Regions from separate parts of the Streptomyces sp. NBC_00224 genome, predicted to be linked through region 1. Evidence: riboswitches for the same ligand, from Rfam matches in the RefSeq annotation. Region 1 holds a riboswitch; the other holds the start of a gene.

What was found. Region 1 has a riboswitch for cyclic di-AMP ahead of OG965_RS30105 (M23 family metallopeptidase). Riboswitches for the same ligand answer to the same signal wherever they lie in the genome.
Region 2: it holds a riboswitch for cyclic di-AMP, as region 1 does, so the genes downstream of both, OG965_RS35180 (transglycosylase SLT domain-containing protein) here and OG965_RS30105 (M23 family metallopeptidase) in region 1, are expected to answer to the same signal.

What each region holds. Positions count from the first base shown of each region.
Region 1 is NZ_CP108106.1:6,731,162-6,735,783, forward strand. It holds gene OG965_RS30095 (M16 family metallopeptidase) at 1-141, shown strand, start outside; gene OG965_RS30100 (M16 family metallopeptidase) at 159-1,526, shown strand; cyclic di-AMP (ydaO/yuaA leader) riboswitch at 1,740-1,900, shown strand; gene OG965_RS30105 (M23 family metallopeptidase) at 1,914-2,684, shown strand; gene OG965_RS30110 (GntR family transcriptional regulator) at 2,891-3,568, shown strand; gene OG965_RS30115 (HPr family phosphocarrier protein) at 3,786-4,067, opposite strand; gene OG965_RS30120 (GNAT family N-acetyltransferase) at 4,242-4,622, shown strand, end outside.
Region 2 is NZ_CP108106.1:7,863,909-7,868,530, reverse strand. It holds gene OG965_RS35190 (DUF2993 domain-containing protein) at 141-875, opposite strand; gene OG965_RS35185 (TetR/AcrR family transcriptional regulator) at 869-1,462, opposite strand; gene OG965_RS35180 (transglycosylase SLT domain-containing protein) at 1,595-2,431, opposite strand; cyclic di-AMP (ydaO/yuaA leader) riboswitch at 2,436-2,620, opposite strand; gene OG965_RS35175 (aldo/keto reductase) at 2,962-3,864, opposite strand; gene OG965_RS35170 (beta-galactosidase trimerization domain-containing protein) at 4,160-4,622, shown strand, end outside.

The DNA.
Region 1 (4,622 bases):
CTCGACATCACCGCCGAGGAGGTGCGGGACGCGGCCCGGGCCACCCTGCGCCCGGACAACAGGGCGGTGCTGGTGTACGAGCCGACCACCGCCGAAGCAGACGACGCGGCCGACGCCGACGCAGAGGGAGCAGCGCAGTGAGCGAGACCGGCGTGACCATGCAGTTCCACCCCCAGCCGGCCGCCGGCACCGCGCGTCCCTGGGCGTTCCCCGCCCCCGGCCGCGCCACCCTGCCCAACGGGCTCACCGTGCTGCGCTGCGACCGCCCCGGCCAGCAGGTCGTGGCCGTCGAGATCTTCCTCGCCGCCCCGCTGGACGCCGAGCCGACGGGCCTTGACGGCGTCGCCACGATCATGGCGCGCGCGTTCTCCGAGGGCACCGACAAGCGCTCCGCCGAGGAGTTCGCCGCCGACCTGGAGCGCTGCGGCGCCACCCTGGACGCGCACGCGGACCACCCGGGTGTGCGGGTCTCCCTTGAGGTGCCGGTCTCCCGGCTGGCCAAGGCGCTCGGCCTGCTCGCGGAGGCGCTGCGCGCCCCCGCGTTCGCCGACGCGGAGGTCGACCGGCTGGTCCGCAACCGCCTGGACGAGATCCCGCACGAGCTGGCCAACCCGGCCCGCCGCGCCGCCCAGCAGCTCTCCAGGGAGCTCTTCCCGGCCACCGCGCGCATGTCGCGCCCGCGCCAGGGCACCGAGGAGACCGTCACACGGATCGACGCGGGTGCGGTGCGGGCCTTCTACGAGGCGTACGTACGCCCGGCGGCGGCCACCGCGGTGGTCGTGGGCGATCTGGGCGCCACCGACCTGGACGCGATCCTGGCGGACACCCTGGGCGCCTGGACCGGCACCGCGGCGGTGGAGCGCCCGATGCCTCCGGTCACCGCCGACGACACCGGCCGCGTGGTCATCGTGGACCGGCCCGGCGCCGTCCAGACGCAGTTGCTGATCGGCCGGATCGGCCCGGACCGCCACGACCGCGTCTGGCCCGCCCAGGTCCTCGGGACGTACTGCCTGGGCGGCACGCTCACCTCCCGCCTGGACCGCGTCCTGCGCGAGGAGAAGGGCTACACGTACGGAGTGCGTGCGTACGGTCAGGTGCTGCGCTCCGGCGCGGAGGGCACCGGCGCGGCCATGCTCGCCATCAGCGGCTCGGTCGACACGCCCAACACCGGCCCGGCGCTCGACGACCTGTGGACGGTGCTGCGCAAGCTCGCCGCCGAGGGGCTGACGGACGCCGAGCGGGAGACCGCCGTGCAGAACCTGGTGGGCGTGGCCCCGCTGAAGTACGAGACGGCGGCCGCGGTCGCCGGGACGCTGGCCGACCAGGTCGAGCAGCACCTCCCGGACGACTTCCAGGCGCAGTTGTACGCGCTGCTGGCCGACACGGGCACCGTGGAGGCCACCGCGGCGGTCGTCAGCGCCTTCCCGGTGGACCGTCTGGTGACCGTCCTCGTCGGGGACGCGGCGCAGATCGAGGAGCCCGTCAAGGCGCTCGGCATCGGTGAAGTCACCGTCGTCGCGGGCTGATTGAGCGGACCGCCACGCGCGGACGCGTGCGCGGAGGAGGACCCCGGTGGCCGATGTGCCGCCGGGGTCCTCCTGTATGTCCGATTTGTTGGGGAGGTTGCCTGTCTGTCATGTGGCGTGTGCAACAAAAAGACGTGTCTGTTTGGTGATTGAAAGATCAGCCGTCTAGCGTCGGTCGCGCTGTCCGTCACCACCCGTCGCAGCCGCGGCACCGGACAGCGATCGCCGAGTCCCCAACTGGCGCGAGCCAGGGGAGCCGGGGACCCACTCAGTCCCTGGGGTGAATCGGACGCCTCCGCCCGCGGAGGAGCCCGTAGGAGACCTTCCAGCTCCGAACCCGTCAGCTAACCCGGTAGGCGAGATGGAAGGAAAGGACACCGCCCCTTCATGGCGTTCACCCGTGCCACCGGGAAGCACCGTCGTCCGAGCGCCATGTCGCGCAAGAGCGCGAACATAGCGGGCATCGCCACCCTCGCCACCGCCGGCGTCGTGGGCACCCTCGCCTCCCCGGCCATGGCCGCCGAGAGCTCGGCGCCCGCCGCGGCCTCCGTCGAGGACACCGGCATCACCCAGGCCATCGTGATCGGCGACTCCCTCGCCGACCGCATCGACGCCCAGGCCGCCGCCCAGAAGCACGCCGCCGACAAGGCCCGCGCCGCCGCCGAGGCGAAGCGCAAGGCCGAGGCGAAGGCCAAGGAGGAGCGCGCCGCCAAGGAGCGCGCCGCCCGCGAGGCCGAGCGCAAGCGCCTCAACTCCTTCGTCGCGCCGATCGACGGCAGCTACGTCTCCACCGGCTACAAGACCGGCGGCTCGATCTGGTCCTCCGGCAGCCACACCGGCATCGACTTCCACGCGGGCATGGGCACCTCGGTACACGCCGTGGGCCTGGGCACCGTCGTAGAGGCGGGCTACGGCGGCGCCTACGGCAACAACATCGTGATCCAGATGAACGACGGCACGTACACGCAGTACGGCCACCTGTCGTCCATCGGTGTCTCCGTCGGCCAGCGCGTCGAGCCGGGCCAGCAGATCGGCCTCTCCGGCAACACCGGCAACACCACCGGCCCGCACCTCCACTTCGAGGCCCGCACCGGCGAGGGGTACGGCTCGGACATCGACCCGATCGCGTATCTGCGCTCGCACGGCGTCAACGTCTGACGCGGCCGTCTCCGCACGTCTCCCCCAAGCCCCCGGCGTCCCGCGCCGGGGGCTTCGGCGTCGCCGCCGGGCGCGGAGAGCCGTCCGTGGCCAAAAGATATGCATTGCATACGGCATGTCACCGGGAATTAACAGTCGCTGGAATAGAGTCACCGAACAGGCGTCGATCAACCGCGTTTCGCGGGGATTAAGGCGGAGGTTCGGTCATGCGCATTCCAGCGCAATCGGTATGCACGGCAATCCGCGACGACATCGTCGCGGGACTCTTCGCGCGCGGCAGCCGGCTCACCGAGGAAGTGCTCGCCCGGCGGTACGGGGTTTCGCGCGTCCCGGTCCGCGAGGCGCTGCGCACGCTGGAGTCCGAGGGGTTCGTGACCACGCGCCGGCACGCCGGGGCCTGTGTCGCCGAGCCGACCGAGCAGGAGGCCGCCGACCTGCTCGAACTGCGCGCGTTGCTGGAGCCGCTGGCCGCCTCGCGGGCCGCCGCCCGGCGCACCGAGCCCCATCTCAAGGTGCTGCGCGGGCTGGTCAGGCTGGGCCAGGACCGCATCCGGCGGTCCCAGGGCGAGGATCTGCGCTCGCTGGGCGTCTGGTTCCACGAGACGCTGGCCCAGGCCTCCGGCAGCCCCGGCCTCATCTCGCTGCTCACCCAGCTGCGGCACAAGATCGCCTGGATGTACGTGGTGGAGCAGCCCGCGCTGCCCGCCGAGTGCTGGGCGGAGCACGGGGCGATCGTGGACGCGCTGGCGCGCGGCGACGCCGAGCGGGCCAGATCGCTGGCGGCCCACCACGCCGACCGCGCGTTTTCCGCCTATCGCCTGCGGAGCCCGGTGGACGTGAGGACTTCGCAACATGCCGTAAACACCGCGAGCGTCCGCGCTTAACGGGGTCGCCGTATACAAAGGGAGTGATTCGGCGGGGTTCTTTTGTGCTGCCCGAATTCGTCGCCGGAAATCAGCGGCGCGGGTAAGGGGTTCGGGCGACCCGCACAACCAGCTAAAAGGAAAGGAGCCGCGGATCCTGAATTCAGGATCCGCGGCTCCGTTTCGCGAAGTGCGGTGACGCATCGGCCCGGGCCGGGGTTCGGCCGACCGGGTGCGGTCAGACGGTCTCGGGGAGCTCCTCAAGGCCCGCCTCGACCAGCTTCGCCAGACGGTCCAGGGCCGCCTCGGCGCCCTCCGCCTCGGAAGCCAGCACGATCTCCTCGCCGCCCTGCGCACCCAGGCCGAGCACCGCGAGCATGGAGGCGGCGTTGACCGGGTTGCCGTCGGCCTTGGCGATCGTCACGGGGACGCCGGAGGCCGTGGCGGCGCGGACGAAGATGGAAGCGGGGCGGGCGTGCAGGCCCTCGGCCCAGCCGACATTGACGCGGCGCTCAGCCATGGTGATGCCCTTCGAAATCTCTGACGGTTGTCTAGACCAGTCTCTCATGTCCTGCGCAGTGCTCGTGCCGACGTCGGTCCCGGATCCGGCGGCCCTTCGGCCCTGGCCGCCCTCTCCACTCTGCCCCCTACCTTGACCTGACCGCAGCGGCCCCGCGACCCGTAGGCTGCCCGTATGCAGGCTCCGCAGGAGAAGACGCAGGACCCCGCGTACCCGGCCCACTGGGAGGCCGACGTCGTGCTGCGCGACGGGGGGACCGCGCGGGTCAGGCCCATCACGACCGACGACGCGGAGCGGCTCGTCTCGTTCTACGAGCAGGTGTCGGACGAGTCCAAGTACTACCGCTTCTTCGCGCCCTACCCCCGGCTGTCGGCGAAGGACGTGCACCGCTTCACCCATCACGACTACGTGGACCGCGTCGGGCTCGCGGCGACGGTGGGCGGCGAGTTCATCGCGACCGTCCGCTACGACCGGATCAACGCGCAGGGCAGGCCCGCCTCGGCGCCGGCCGACGAGGCCGAGGTGGCGTTCCTCGTCCAGGACGCCCACCAGGGG
Region 2 (4,622 bases), 1.1 Mb from region 1:
CTCGCTCCCCGTCTGTTCCTGTGACCGGCCGGCGAAGTTCCGTGACCTCGACGAGTGGTGAGGTCTGCGTATCACGTCCGGCGCCCGGTCGAGGCGGTCGGCGGCCGCGAAACCCGTTGTCGCACCTGCCCGGCGGAGGCTCAGGCGCGGTCGTCGGTGCGGAAGGTGACGTCCTCGCCGGAGAGCGTCGCGGTGAGTCCGTCGGGAGTCGTGGTGAGGGACTTGAGCGCCAGACCGTCCGGGATGCCGTCGAGCTTCAGCTCGCGCTCCAGCATGCCGGTGACGATCGTCCGCACCGCCTTCGGCAGGTCGTCGCCCACCTTCACGGACCGGAAGGCGAGCGCGTGGTCGCCCGCCACGTCGACCCGCGCGCTGGCCGTGGCCTTGCCGACCAGCGGCAGGCTCGCGGTGGCGGCGACGCGCGGCTCGGACTTCGTACTGTCCTGGCTGTAGCCGATCTCGACGCCGAGCGCGGCGGACAGGTCCTGGTAGGAGACGAAGGCGGTGGCCTTGGCGGAGGCGGCGTGGGCCTCGGTGGCGTCCGAGGAGCGGCGCAGGCGGTCGAGCTCGACGTTCAGCGTGGTGATCGGGAGCCTGCCGCCGTCGCGGCCCGCGGGGATGTCGGAGGCTTCGATGTCGACGCGGTCGAGCGTGCCCCCGGCCAGCTGGGTCAGTACGGGAAAGCCGTGCACCTCCACGTGCGGCGCGGCCTTGAGCCCCTGGGCCTTCTGGAACGCGTCGGCCGTACGGTGTTCCGTCCAGGCGGCCGCGGCCCGGTCGCCGGCCACGCTCAGCCCGGCCAGGACGACCACGGCGACGGCGTACTTCCGCCATCCTCGAAGCGCCCGGCCCGCCCCGGCCCGCAGCCTCAGCATGCGGATCCCTCGCGGCGTACGGCGTGCGCGGAGATCCCGCACGCGGCGCGGAAGGCCCGCAGCAGCGGGGCGCGCAGCAGGTCGTCCGGTACGTCCTGGCGTGCGGCGACGGTGCTGACCAGGCCGGTCACGGCCAGCTGCGCCCGGATCGTGCCCGCCAGGTCATCGGGGTACGCGAAGGCGGCGAGGGTCTCGGTGCGGTGGTCGCCCAGATCCCCCATGCCCTCCACTCCGGCGAGCGCGCCGGGCAGCACCGGCAGCCCGGAGTTGAAGAGCAGGGCGAGCCGGGAGCGGTGGCGCAGCGCCAGGTCGACCAGATCGGCCGAGGCCCGCCGGTGCCGCTCGGGGCCGTCCGGCAGGGCGCTCCAGGTAGCGCGCAGGGCGGCGAACTCGGTCAGCGGCCCCCTCAGCGTCGCCGCGAGCAGCCGCTCCTTCGAGGGGAACCGGTGCAGCAGCCCGGTCTTCGAGTAGCCGACCCGGTCCGCGATCTCCTGCACCGAGGTGCCGAGGTAGCCCTGCGCGGTGAAGAGCTCGGCGGCGGCTTCGACGATCTCGGCGTCGAGCTCGGCGCGCGTCGGGCGTGGCATGACGGTCCTCCCCTGAGCCTGGTCGGCTCACCGTAACAGACCATCTGGTCCATCATGGACCAGATGGTCTGCCACCCCGGCCGTCCCCTCCTCAGTAGTCGACCGGAGGCTTGCGTCGACCGTCGGCTGCCGTCAGTACGCGCCGTTCACGTTGTCGATCGAGCCGTACGTGTTGGCCGCGTAGTTGCACGCGGCGACGATGTTGGCGACGGGGTCGTAGCTGTCCGTCGACGTGCCGGCGACGTGGAAGGCCTGGAAGGTGGGGTCGATGACCTGGAGGAGGCCCTTGGAGGGCGTGCCGGCCACGGCGTTGGAGTCCCAGTTGTTGATGGCCAGCGGGTTGCCCGACGACTCGCGCATGATGTTGCGGTAGATGCCGTCGTAGGAGCCCGGGATGCCGTGCTGGGCCATGATGTCCAGCGACTGCCGGATCCAGCCGTCCAGGTTGTTCGAGTACGTCGCCGCCTTCGCCACGGCGGCGGTCGCCTTCTGGGGCGGCGTGGTCGTACGGGCCGAACGGTCGGCCCGGGCCGAGGCGGCCGTACGGTCGGCGGACGCCGCCGGAGCCTTGGCCTTCTTGCCCACCGCGAGTTCGAGGCCGGGGTGGATCAGGGCCGGGTTGCCCCCGATGGCCTGGCGGTTGTCCTGGTACAGCCTCTTCCAGCCGCCGCTGACGTCCAGGTCCTGGGCGATCTTGGAGAGGGAGTCCCCGGCGACGACGGAGTAGGTCGTCGCGGCGGCCTTCTTCGCCACGATCGGCTCGGCGGACACCGCGCCCTTCACGGCGGCCGCGACGGCGGGCGCGGACTTCGCGGCGGTGCCGGTGTGCGGCACCGCCGAAGGCGCGGCACCGGCGCTGGTCGCGCCGATCACCGGAATGATGAGCGCGGCGCCACCCGTACCCGCGGCGGCGATGCCCCGGGTCAGGGTGTTGGACTTGGGGCGGCGGTGCTTACCCGTTGCAGGCATGGCGAATTCCTCTCCTTCGCCTGCGAGGTGAGCTGTCGGGTTCGGGCGAGAGCTGCCCGGCCGCGGCGCACGCGGCTTCACCCCGAGCCGTTCCGTCTCCGGATTCGGCGGCCTACCTGGTTCCCCCGCTCCTGCCATTTCGTGTGTGGGAGGTTTCCGGACAGCGGCAGGATTCGGCGGTCCATCCGGATTTGACGGTGACCGTAAACGAATAGGACTGGCCGAAACAAGACCTCAATTCATTACGGCATCCGCGAGAAAGATCCACCGGGGGCGGGAAATGCGGGCCCCCGCCTCCCCGTACCCCCAACTCGCCCTGCACGGAACGGAATGCGCGCGTCGCGGGCACCTGCCGACCAGGAGCCCGCGTGACCCAATTCACTCCTCGCGCCCGACAAAAGCAATTCCACCGACAGCGCCCAAACGAAATCTAAGCCGCCCTATCATTCCCAATGAATAGATTGGCGACATAGGAGGGAAACTGCCCCCCTGTGGTTCATTTCGGACATCGAGGGGGCGGCCCGGCGGCCTCAGCTCGGGGACCCGAGCAGCCGCATCTCCTCGTCCGTGAGCCGCAGCGCGCCCGCGGCCACGTTCTCCACCAGGTGGTCCGGGTTGCCGGTGCCCGGGATGGCCAGTACGTGCTCGCCCTGCCGCAGCGTCCAGGCGAGGCGGACCTGCGCGGACGTCGCCCCGTGCGCGCGGGCGACCGCGAGGACCGCCTCGCCGTCCGTGCCGCCTCCCTGCCCCGCACCGCTCTCGCGCCCCTCCCCGGCGATGGCGAAGAACGGGACGAAGGCGATGCCCTGCTCGCCGCAGAGCCGCAGCACCTCGTCGGAGCCCGTGCGCCGGCTGTCCAGGCCGTACCGGTTCTGCACACAGACCACCGGCGCGATGGCCTGGGCCTCCGCGAGGTGCTCGGGGGCGATGTTGGAGATGCCCAGGTGGCGGATGAGCCCGGCGTCGCGCAGGTCGGCCAGTGCGCCGAAGTGCTCGGCGAGCGAACCCGGCCCGTTGAGGCGCAGGTTGACCACATCGAGGTGGTCGCGGCCGAGCTGGCGCAGGTTCTCCTCGACCTGGCCGCGCAGCTGCTCCGGCGTGGCCCAGGGCAGCCACTCGCCCGACGCGTCGCGCCCCGGCCCGACCTTGGTGACGATGACCAGATCGTCCGGGTAGGGCGCCAGCGCCCGGTTGATGAGTTCGTTGGCGGATCGGAGCCGGGAGAAGTAGAAGGCCGCGGTGTCGATGTGGTTGACGCCGAGTTCGACCGCGCGCCGCAGCACGCCGATGGACCGCTCGCGGTCGCTGGGCGTACCGAGGTCGAACGCGGCGCTGCCGGTGAGGCGCATCGCGCCGAATCCCAGGCGGTTGACCGACAGGTCACCGAGTTTCCAGGCGCCCGCGGCCGCCGCGTCGATCGTCTTCGTAGTCATGATCGCAGTCTGCCATCCGCGCCCGCGTCGCGAAAACGCCCGAACTCCACGGCCTCCGGGGAGAAGTACGGCCGGAAAGCGTCCGTCGCATTTGAGCCCTCTCGGCCGCGTTGCCGTGAATCCACGCGGTGCGGCAAATGATCAGAGAGGATTGCCCGGAAAGACAAGAGGCAGTGAAAGAGCGGTAATCCGAAGCCGGAACGACCACCACTGGGGGAAACATTTAATGCACGAGAGACCGAGGTTGAGCCGAAGAAGCGTATTACGGACGGGGCTGGGTGCCGGGGGGCTGGCCATGGCGGCGAATCTGCTGCCCGTTCCGGGGCTGCGTTCCGGCCCCGCCTGGGCCGAATCATTCGGCACCGCCCAGACACCCGTCGCGGGCGTCTCCTTTCCCGAATGGGCCCGCTTCGCCCGCATCGCGGACGGCACCTTCGACGACGACGCCGACCCGAACCTCGACATGAAGCCGGTGATCGCCGGGCTCAAGGCGCAGAACGTGAGCGTCATCGAGGTCGACACCATCTTGTCGAACTGGCTGACCGACCAGCAGTTCACCGAGCACATGGGCAAGGTCAGGAGTTTCGTGCAGCTGGCGCACGCCGCCGGGATCCGGGTGGTCATGTACTACCCGTCGATGGAGCTCATCAGCGCGGGCGGCGAGAAGGGCCCGTCGTTCTACAAGAACAGCGACGGCAAGGACTGGGTCCAGCGCGGCCTCGACGGCAAACCCAACGTCTTCTACGGCAGCCTGGTCG